DNA from 2 places in the Streptomyces sp. NPDC091416 genome. Region 2 is predicted to be linked to the other one. Evidence: riboswitches for the same ligand, from Rfam matches in the RefSeq annotation. Region 2 holds a riboswitch; the other holds the start of a gene.

Region 1 (5,367 bases), on a different contig from region 2:
CCCTACTCCAAGCTCCTCGCCGAACGGGTGGTGTTCCTCGGCACGCCCGTGGACGACACGGCCGCCACCGATCTGGTCGCCCAGTTCATGTACCTGGAACACGACGCTCCCGACCGGCCCATCTCGCTCTACATCAACTCCCCCGGCGGCTCCTTCGGCGCCATGACCGCCCTCTACGACACGATGGCCTACCTCACCTGCGAGGTGGAGACCTTCTGCCTCGGCCAGGCGGGCGCCGCCGCGGCCGTACTGCTCGCGGCGGGCGCCCCGGGCAAGCGGCACGCACTGCCGGGTGCCCGCGTGGTGGTGCAGCAGCCCGAACTCCCCGAGCCGGTACAGGGGCAGCCCTCCGACCTGGAGATCGAGGCGCGGGAACTGGCACGGATGCGCGACACGCTGACCGGCATGCTGGCCCGTCACACCGGCCGCGCCGCCGAGCAGATCGCCGCCGACACCGAGCGCGATCTGATCCTCGACGCCGAGGGCGCCAAGGACTACGGACTGGTCGACCACATCGTGCGACGCCGCGGACCGTCGCTGTCCGCGCACCCCGTGAGGTGAACCCGCGATGCAGCCACCGGAGTTCGCACCCCTGCCCGCCCTGACCCGCGCGGAGGGCGAGTTCATCGACCGCTACCTGCAAGTCCTCGACCAGGTGGGCCGGATCAATCCGGCCCACGGCGGCGACACCTACGGCGCCCTGCGTGCCGCCCAGGCGCTGACCTCCTACGCGGCCGCACTGCGGGACGCGCTCACGTCGATGCACGAGCGGGGCGAAGACCGGATCCACGCGGCCACGTTGACCCGGGCCCTGCGCGTCCTCGACGGCGAAAGGCGCTCCGGGCGGGTCACCGTGCCGCCCGACCCGCCGAGTTGATCAGCCCGACCGGCCGACACGCCCGACGTGCGGCCCGGATTTTCTCGCTCGTTCGGCGTAGGCGTTACTTCGCACGAGGGACAACTCGATTTGCGTTCCCGAAGTGGACGATGGGTGAAATCTCCCGTTCCGTAGCTGGTGCGGCACCGGTCGGCGAGACCCTGCGGTTTGCCGCAACGTCACCTGCCCACCCGAACGGATCATTCGTGATGAGCCTCACATATCACCGTTTCACCTCGGAAATCGGTCACTCGGTGAGTCAAGATCCCTGGGACGACAAGCCCCCGCCACCGCGGCGGGGCGGTCCGGGCGGACGCCGAGTCCTGCCGCCGCCCGGATGCCTGGTCGACAGGAGTGGATCGGCAGGAGTGGAGGACCCAGCACAACGGGCCGACCGGACTTCCGGTTGACCCTCGGGGTGAAGCCGCGACTGCGGCCGGGCGACTTCGCCGGCCCGAACCCGACAGGTCATCCTTCACAGGCGGCTGACGAAGGGTTGCGCATGACTGCGCAGGTTCATGTCCCGTCTCTGCTCACCCGGGCCGGTACGGCCTCGGTGATGACTCTCGCCGCCGTCGGCGGCACGCTGTTCGTGCCCGGCGCCGTGACCGACGCCCAGGCCGCCACTCATTCGATGAAGGCCCTCACCATCGCCGCGTCGAAGAAGGGCGCGCCCTACCGGTGGGGTGCCACCGGGCCCAGCCGATTCGACTGCTCCGGGCTGACGCTCTACTCCTTCAAGAAGGCCGGGAAGAAGCTCCCGCGCACGGCCCAGCAGCAGTACAACAAGACCCGCCACATCTCGTCGTCCAAGCGGCAACGCGGCGATCTGGTCTTCTTCCGCTCCGGCCGCAGCATCTACCACGTGGGCATCTACGCGGGCAGCGGCAGGATCTGGCACTCGCCCAAGACAGGGGCCGTGGTCCGCCTGGAGAAGATCTGGACGAAGAGCGTCTCCTACGGACGCGTCCGTTGAGGCCTCTCCCGCGTCCCGGCCCGCTCTCCCGCCTCAGCGCAGCAGCGGGCCCGTCACCAGGGCCAGGCCCAGCGCGGTGAGTGCCGCGCCGCTGCCGCCCTCGATCACCCGGGCGGCACGCGGCCGGCGCAGCCACCGGCCGAGGCGGTCCACCAGGAGCGCCACGACCGGGAACCAGATCAGCGCCAGGAGCACGACGATCGCGGCGAGCAGCAGCGTTCTGGGCAGGGGCGCGGCCCCGGCCGGCACGAACTGCGGCAGCAGGCTGAGGAAGAGCACGGGCGCCTTGGGGTTCAGCGCATTGGTCAGGAATCCCTGGCGCAGTGCGCGACCGGTTCCCATGCCCGCCCGCCCGCTGTCCGCCTCATCCGGCCGGGGGTCCGCCGTCCGTCCGGCGCCGCTCCTGGCCGCGTACAGGGCGCTGATCCCCAGGTAGAGCACATAGGCCCCGCCCAGCAGCTGAATGGTCCGGAACAGCACGGGCACCGCCACCAGCACGGCGGCCAGACCGGCGACGGCGAGCGCGGTGTGGAGGAGGAGGCCCCCGGCGACCCCGAGCGCGGTCGCCACTCCTGTCGCGCGCGAGGCGAGGGCGTTGCGTACGACGACGGTGAAGTCCGCGCCGGGCAGCGCGACCATGGCGGAGGCGACCCCGACGAAGGCGGTCAGTTGTGCGTCCATGGGTCAACCCTGGACCGCCGGAGCCTTTAGCGTGTACTTGCAATCTTCTGGGTCTGCCAAAAGGAACGCTTAATGTACGACCCGACACGGCTCGCGGCGCTCGTGGCGGTCGCCGAGGCCGGTTCGATCACCCGGGCCGCCGCCCGCCTGGGATACACCGCCCCGGCACTCTCCCAGCAGCTCGCCAAGCTGGAGCGGGAGGCGGGGGCGGCGCTGCTGGTGCGCCATCACCGGGGCGCCCGGCTGACCGCGGCGGGCGAGCTCCTCGCCGGACGCGCCCGGCGGGTCCTCGACGAGATGGAGCAGGCACGCCACGAACTGGCCCGCCTCGCCGGACTCTCCGGCGGCCGTCTGCGCGTCGGCACCTTCACCACCGCGGGCATCCATCTGCTGCCTCCGGTACTGAGCGCGTTCCGCCGGGCCCACCCGGACGTGGAGCTGGCCGTCACCGAGTACGAGCCGCCGGGCGGGGTGGCCGCGGTGGCCGCGGGCGAGGTGGATCTGGCGCTGACCCACGACTACGAGCCGGGTCCCGTGACGCCGCCGCCGTCAGGTGTCCTGGCCGAATCGGTCCTGGTCGAGGAACTGGTCCTGATCACGGCCGTCGGCCAGATCCTGGCGGACGGCAGCGGGCGGCTCCCGGTGACGGAGCTGGCGGGCCGCCCCCTGATCAGCAGCGCGCCCACGCATCCGCCGCGCCGCGGGGTGGAGAGCGCGCTCACCGAAGCGGGGGCGCTGCCCGCGGTGGTCTGCGAGTCGCCCGGCTACGCGCTGGTGTGCGCCCTGGTCAGTGCGGGCATCGGGATGGCGGTGGTGCCGGAGATGGTCGCCGCCATGTCGCCGACGCCCCTGTCCGTCCGGCGGCTGGAGCCGGCCTCGTTCCGCCGGACGATCTCGGTGGTCCATCGCGGTGACCGCGCGAGCCCGGCGGCTTCGACACTTCGGGCGCTGCTGCGCAGCGGATTCGGGCGGGCAGCGGTGCCCGGGTGACCCACGCGCGCAGCCGGGGATCACGGTGACCACGGCCACGGCGACCATCGCGCCCGGGTGACCCACGCACGCGGCCGGGGAAGTCAGTGCTGGACGGGAACCTGCCACGGCAGCGCGATCCAGACGGTCTTCCCGCCGTCCGGGGTGGGCGTGACGGTGAGCCGGCCACCGTACTCCTTGGCCAGCGAACGGATGATCACCATGCCGCGGCCGTTGTCCTGCTGTACGGCCGCCGGCAGCCGCTGGGGCCACCGGGGGTGACTGTCCGTCACTCCGAGGCTCAGCTGCTCCTCCCGCTCCAGCCGGAGGTCCACGGTGAAGGTGGGAGACTGCCCGAACGTGTGCTGGACCGCGTTGGTCGCGAGTTCCGAGACGATGAGCCGGACGGTCTCGCCCGTGTCCGTGCCGTCGGGCAGTCCCCATTCGGCCAGCACCCGGGCGACATAGCGCCGGGCCGCGGAGACCGATACCGGCTCGCTCGGCAGGGTGACACGTGCTTCCTGATGGTCTGCCATGGCGAGCCGTCCCTTTCCCACCCGGAAGCGACCCCGCGATCGATGGTTCCGGGTTGTGCTTCGCGCCAGATTGCCACTGATGCTGCCCGCTGTAACGGCGATCCACCAAGATATGCATATATCTGTCGCTCGAAGCGGTGAACTCTGCCCCGGATGTCCCGTAAGGGCGCCACACTGTCCGCTCGACAGGGAGTGGGAGGGAGGCACCACATGCAGCACGGCCCTGCGGTGCGACGCCGCAAGCTCGGGGAGGAACTGCGGAGTCTGCGCCATGCGTCAGGACTCACGAGCCGGGACGCGGCTCGTCTGCTCGGCTGGCACCAGTCGAAGGTCAGCCGTATCGAGACCGGCGTGAGCGGAGTGCGACCCGGTGACGTGACCCGGCTGCTCGACACCTACGGCACCGACGACCCGAAGCTGCGCGAGGTCCTGGAGGCGCTCGCGGGTTCGGCGGGCGGCGGAGGCGCGGGATGGTGGCACGCCTACCGCGGCCTCATCCCGCCGCAGTACCGCGACTTCATCAGTCTGGAATCACAGGCGCGCACCGCCCGAACCCTGGAGACGTCGGTGGTGCCGGGCCTCTTGCAGACCGCCGGGTACGCCCGTGCGGTGACCCGGGCCTCGCTCGACGGGCTGCCCGTCGGACAGCTGGACTCACTCGTGGAAGTGCGGCTGGCGCGGCAGGGGGTGCTGCGGAGCGACCCGCCGCTGAGGCTGAGCGCGGTGCTGGACGAGGCGGTGCTGCGGCGGGAGGTCGGCGGCCGCGGGGTGATGCGGGAGCAGTTGCGCCATCTCAGCAGGGTTGCCCAACTTCCGCATGTTCAGCTCCAGTTGCTGCCGTTCTCGGTCGGCGGCTATGTGGGCCTCACCGGACCTTTCGTTATCTTCTCCTTTCCGACCACTTCTGATCTGGATGTGGTCGTTCTAGACCACTTGACGAGTAGCCTCTACCTGGAGCGGAAAGAAGACCTCGAGGCGTACAGCTCGGCCTTCCGCACCCTGCAGGCACACGCGCTGTCGCCGGAGCACTCGTTGGATCTGATCGCCGCGATCGACCGCGACGGTCAGTGAACCCGGACTGCCCGAGGGAGCGTCATGTCGGATTGCCTCGCACAGCACGCGTTACGTTGGCGGCGCAGCAGCCGCAGCACGGGAATGAACAACTGCGTGGAGACCGCGCCGTTCGGTGGCCGGCGGCTGGCGGTGCGCGACTCCAAAGACCTGTCCAGGCCGCCTCTGCAGTTCACCGCGACGGCCTGGACGTCCTTCGTCACCGCCCTGAACGGCGGCTCCGTCCGCTGACCCCGGGGCCGTGCGCCGTCGGCCGG
Region 2 (5,367 bases):
CGGGCCATCATCGACGGCTACACGGCCACCGAGGACTTCTCGCACGCCGAGGTCGGCCGGTTCACCGACGGCGACGAGGCACGCCGCCGCCATCTCCTGCAGTCCGTGCTGCAGGCCGAGGGACTGCGCGTGTCCGAGTACCGCGAGCGGTTCGGTACGGACCCGGACGAGGACTTCCCCGAGGAGCTCGCCCGGTTCGATGCCCGGGGCTGGCTCGACCGCGGCGCGTCGGCCGCCGGACTGCTGCGCCTGACCCCCGAGGGACTCGCCCACTCCGACGCGCTGGGCCCCGACCTCTTCTCCCCTGCCGTGCGGGCCGCGATGGCCGCGTACGAGCTGAAGTGAGCCCCGCATGGACCTGACGATCCTCTACCGCGGCCCGCTCGCGTCGTGCGATTACGACTGCCCTTACTGTCCGTTCGCCAAGCGCCGGGACAGCCGGGAACAGCTGCGGGCCGACCGGGCCGCGCTGGAGCGCTTCACGGCGTGGGCGGCGGCGCAGACCGGCGACCGGATCTCCGTGCTGTTCACCCCGTGGGGCGAGGGTCTGGTCCGTTCCTGGTACCGCCGGGCGGTGGTCGAGCTGGCCCGGCTGCCGCACGTCCGACGGGTGGCGGTCCAGACGAACCTCAGCGGCCGTACCCAGTGGCTGGCCTCGGCGGGTGCCGCCGGACGCGACAAGATCGCGCTCTGGTGCACGTACCATCCGGGCCAGACACCGTACGAGCGCTTCCTCGGACGGTGCGGGGAGCTGGTGGCCCTGGGGATCCGCCACAGCGTGGGCGTCGTTGGTCTGGAGGGCCACCTCGGCGAGGCGCGCCGGCTGCGGGCCGCCCTGCCCGAGGAGGTCTACCTCTGGGTCAACGCCGCCGAGGGGCACACCTACACCGACGAGGAGGCGGACCGGTGGACGGCGATCGACCCGCTGTTCCCGTACAGCCGGCACCCGCACCGCTCGGCGGGGCTGCCCTGCCGGACCGGTGAGTCGGTGATCTCGGTGGACGGCGACGGCACGGTGCGCCGCTGCCACTTCGTGCGCGCGGAGCTCGGAAACCTCTACGACGGCAGCTACCGCGCGGCGCTGGGCCCCCGGGCCTGTCCGCTGTCCGTCTGCGACTGCCACATCGGCTATGTGCACCTGGAGACGCTGCCGCTGTACGACGTCTTCGCCGGCGGGGTCCTGGAGCGCATACCCGCACCGCCGCTGTCCCCGGTCGCCCCGTTCGCCCGGGGCGACTGAGAACCACGGACCCCTCAGAGCGGCAGCAGGTCGGGCCGCTTGGCCTCCACGTGGTCACCCGAGGACTCACCGCGCAGTCGCCTTCCGATCCACGGGACCAGGTACTCACGCGCCCAGTGGATGTCGTCGCGCCGTACTTCGAGGGCTCCGCGCTGGGCCTGCGGCGGCCATTCCTGGTCCGGATCGGCGGGCACATCGAGGCCGAGGACCTGCGCGGCGCGCAGCGCGACCCGGGTGTGGCCCTCGGGCGACAGGTGCAGCCGGTCGTTGTCCCAGGCACGCCGGTCCTGGACCGAGCGCAGGGACCACAGGTCGAGGACCGGGCAGTCGTAGCGGTCGGCGATGGACCGTACATGTGCGGTGTAGGTGGCGATCTTGCCGCGCAGATGCCGCAGTACGGGAACGTTGCGGGTGTCGAAGCCGGTGGTGACCATGACGGTGCCGACCGACCGGGTCAGGTCGGCGACCGCGCGCTCGAAGCGCTCGGCCACGTCGTCGGGATCGGTGCCCGGCCGGATGATGTCGTTGCCGCCGGCGCAAAAGCTCACCAGATCGGGGGCGAGTTCCTTGGCGCGCGGCACCTGCTCCTCGACGATCTGGTCGAGGAGGCGTCCTCGTACGGCGAGATTGGCGTACCTGAAGTCTCCGTGAGCGGCGCCCGTCGCCGCGCCGGGGTCCGGGAGCTGGTCCGCGAGGAGGACCGCGAACCGGTCCGCCCAGCCGACGAAGGTTCCGTCCGGGCCGGGGTCACCGACTCCCTCGGTGAAGCTGTCGCCAATCGCCGCGTACGACCCGATGGCGCCCTGTCGGTTGATGACGCCCTGCTGGATGTTGTTCGAATCGTCTGCCACAAGGGCATATCCTGCACCGCCGAATGTGACCTACGCGACCGTAATAAGGGGTTGACGGGTGGTGAGATAGACCACCCGGTCAGTTTTTGGTAAAGGGGGAATAAGGACGGCCACGCCGATGGCCGCCACCACGGACCGCGTACCGGTTCCGAGTGCGGGCGGCCAACGACAAAGGGGCGGTGCGCCGCCGCGCACCGCCCCTCCGTGTACTGCTCAGGTCCGGCTCACCGGACCGGTGCTGCCCGGATCAGACGTTGATCCCGTGCGACGCCAGGTAGGCGATCGGGTCGATGTCCGAGCCGTACGCCGGGCCCGTGCGGACCTCGAAGTGGAGGTGCGGGCCGGTGGCGTTGCCGGTGGAACCGGACAGGCCGACCTGCTGGCCCGCGGTCACGGTCTGGCCGGCCGAGACGGAGAGCGAGGACATGTGGCCGTACTGCGAGTAGTGGCCGTCGGCGTGCTTGATGACGACCTCGTTGCCGTAGGCGCCGCCCCAGCCGGCGGTGACGACGGTGCCGGAGGTGATCGCCTTCACGCTCGTGCCGGTGGACACGGGGAAGTCGATGCCGGTGTGGCTGCCGCTGGACCAGTTGGCGCCGGAGGCGCGGTAGGCGGTGGTGTGGTTGCCCGGGACCGGGTGGACGTAGCCGGAGCCGTTGCTCTGGGTGGCCGGGGCCGAGGTCTCCTTGGACGACGAGTCGTCGGAGGACGAGGAGTCCGAGGTCGTGGAGGCCTTCGTCTCGGTCTTGGCCGGGGCCTTCGAGGGGGCCTTCGACGGCGTGGTGGAGCCCGTGGAGGTGGTCGAGGCGTGGCCCCAGGCCTTGCCGCCGAGGGTCAGCTTCATGCCCGGGAAGATCAGGCTCGGGTCGTCGCCGACGACCTTGCGGTTGTCCTGGTACAGCTTCTCCCAGCCGCCCTTGAGCTTGTGCTCGGCAGCGATCTTCGACAGGTAGTCGCCGGAGACCACGGAGTAGGTCGTGGTGCCGGCCTGCTTCTTCGCGACCGGCTGGGCCGGGGTGGCGTGAGCGGCGGCCGACTTCGAGGCGGCCGGAGCGGACTGCTCCGCGGCGTGGGCACCGGTGGCGCCGAGCAGCGGAAGCGCGATGACGGCTCCGCCGGCGCTCGCGGCGACGACGCCACGGGCGATGGTGCTGGACTTGGGACGACGGTGCTTACCCGATATGGGCATGAAGGTTTTCCTCTCCGGCGCCTACGAGGTGAGCTGTCGGGTTCGGACTGGAGATGTCCGGTCGCGACGGGCGCGACTTCACCCCGAGCCGTCCGGTTTCCCGGTCGGCGGCTTACCTGGGTCCCCCGCTCCTGCCACGCGGTGAGTGGGTGCGAATTCCGGGCGGCGGCAGGATTAGGCGGTCCGTCCGGATTGCAGTGAACGTAAGCGAGCCGGGACGGCGGAAACAAGCCACGGGTTCCGTACGGGATTCCGTGCGGGAAATTCGGCGCGGAATTCCGGTCACACTCCGTGGATTACGGATCTTGGATTTCCGCGCCGCGCATGGAGTACCCAGCCGCCCCGCCGCCACACACCGTCACGGATATGATCCCGCTCACGAGAGGGTGTTCATCTCCCGTAGAAGCAGGGCATGTTCGACTAAAAGCCCTAATACGGACATGTCATGCCCACCGTCTGGCCGTCCACGCGGATCCGGACCCTCGTCCGCCGACGAGGAGACCTGTCGGGCGGACCCGCCGCACAGGCCCGAAGTGCGGGTACGACCAAGATGATTGCCTGAGGAATCAATGTCGTATCGTCACGAGAGTGGACCCGCGGGCGACACGCGCCGGCGGCAGAGCCTCCAGGAGTGACCGTGACGCAGCAGCTGCCGCAGACCCCGTCGACGGAGCCCGAGCTGGCGGGTGTCCGCAATTTCCGTGACGTGGGCGGCCTGCCCACCTCGGACGGCCGCCGGGTGCGGTACGGACGGCTCTACCGCAGCGGCCACCTGGCACACGCCACGGCCGAGGACGCCGCGTTCCTCACCGGTCTCGGCCTGCACACCGTCTTCGACTTCCGCAACGGCGCCGACCACAAGCTCGACGGCCTGGACGTGGAGCTGCCGGGCGTGCGCAATGTGAGCATCCCGCTCAGCGACCCGGCAGACGGCGCGGAGTTCTGGCGCATGGTGCGCGACGGCAACATGGACGAGCTGCGGTCGATCCTGGCCGACGGCAAGGGGACGCACCGCATGGTCGCTTCCTATCGCCGGATCATCCTGGACCGCACGGCCGAACACAGCCGGGTGCTGCACGCCCTGGCCGAGGACAGCGTGCCCGCGCTGATGCACTGCGCCGCGGGCAAGGACCGCGCGGGGCTCTCGATCGCGGTGTCGCTGCTCGCCGTCGGCGTCGAGCGCGAGGCCATCGAGGCCGACTACCTCAAGTCCAACGACGCGCACCGCCGCTACAAGGTCCGCCGCACCGACACCTCGGCCGCCGGGATGTCCCCCGAGGTGATGGAGCTGCTCAATCCGCTCTTCGGCGCCCACCCCGACTATCTCGCCGCCGCCTTCGCCACCATCGACGAGACCTGGGGCGGCACCGACCGCTACCTCGCCGACGGCCTCGGGATCACACCGCAGACGCGGGAGCGGCTGCGCGAGCGCCTGCTCGACGAGGGCTGACCACCCGGGCGGACAGCCGCGACGGCTGTCCGCCCGCCCGCCTACTGGTTGTGCATCCCCACGGCGAACAGCAGATAGAGGAAGCCCGCGATGACGTGTCCGGCCACCAGGTAGGCGAACAGCCTGATGACGAGCCCGCGGGGCATCTTCTTCTCCTGCGGGTCGTAGTTCTTCGGCCGGCCCGGGCCGAGCGGGTCGTAGTTCTCGGAATCGGACATGACAGGTCCTCTCTGGCGACCGGCGGACCGGCGGCGGGGACAGCGCCTCAGCGACGGTGGATCCCGCTGCCGAGACACAGCTCGGCGGCGGGGCTCTGCAGCAGGGTGTGGACGAAGAGCAGCTCGGCACCGTCACGGTCCACGGCCGCGATCCGGTGCGGAGTGAGCGAATCGAAGTGCGCGCTGTCGCCGGGGGCGAGGTCGTGGACCGTTTCCCCGAGCGTCACCCTGAGGTGCCCGGCCAGGACGTACAGCCACTCCTCGCCGGGGTGCACGCGCACCAGGTCGCCCTGGGCGCCGTGCGGGACCCGGACGCGCAGGGCCTGCATCGCCCGGCCCGGACCGCCGGCCTGCTGGTACATCCAGCCGTCGGCCTCGGCGCCCTCGAACCTGCGGCCCCGGACGATCGCGTCACGTTC

The links. A riboswitch is a leader RNA that binds a small molecule or an ion and turns the genes downstream of it on or off. The one in region 2 is predicted to bind cyclic di-AMP.
Region 1: linked by a shared signal. The riboswitch ahead of ACIQMX_RS24650 (C40 family peptidase) and the one ahead of ACIQMX_RS16140 (peptidoglycan DD-metalloendopeptidase family protein) in region 2 are both predicted to bind cyclic di-AMP.

The regions. Positions count from the first base shown of each region.
Region 1 covers NZ_JBIVTU010000008.1:302,535-307,901, forward strand. The annotation lists gene ACIQMX_RS24640 (ATP-dependent Clp protease proteolytic subunit) at 1-561, shown strand, start outside; gene ACIQMX_RS24645 (hypothetical protein) at 569-877, shown strand; cyclic di-AMP (ydaO/yuaA leader) riboswitch at 1,182-1,376, shown strand; gene ACIQMX_RS24650 (C40 family peptidase) at 1,380-1,853, shown strand; gene ACIQMX_RS24655 (LysE family translocator) at 1,887-2,534, opposite strand; gene ACIQMX_RS24660 (LysR family transcriptional regulator) at 2,607-3,524, shown strand; gene ACIQMX_RS24665 (ATP-binding protein) at 3,608-4,039, opposite strand; gene ACIQMX_RS24670 (helix-turn-helix transcriptional regulator) at 4,250-5,110, shown strand; gene ACIQMX_RS24675 (DUF397 domain-containing protein) at 5,135-5,341, shown strand.
Region 2 covers NZ_JBIVTU010000004.1:586,684-592,050, reverse strand. The annotation lists gene ACIQMX_RS16155 (STM4012 family radical SAM protein) at 1-345, shown strand, start outside; gene ACIQMX_RS16150 (STM4011 family radical SAM protein) at 353-1,240, shown strand; gene ACIQMX_RS16145 (SGNH/GDSL hydrolase family protein) at 1,255-2,091, opposite strand; gene ACIQMX_RS16140 (peptidoglycan DD-metalloendopeptidase family protein) at 2,339-3,280, opposite strand; cyclic di-AMP (ydaO/yuaA leader) riboswitch at 3,286-3,438, opposite strand; gene ACIQMX_RS16135 (tyrosine-protein phosphatase) at 3,918-4,730, shown strand; gene ACIQMX_RS16130 (DUF6126 family protein) at 4,772-4,948, opposite strand; gene ACIQMX_RS16125 (XRE family transcriptional regulator) at 4,996-5,367, opposite strand, start outside.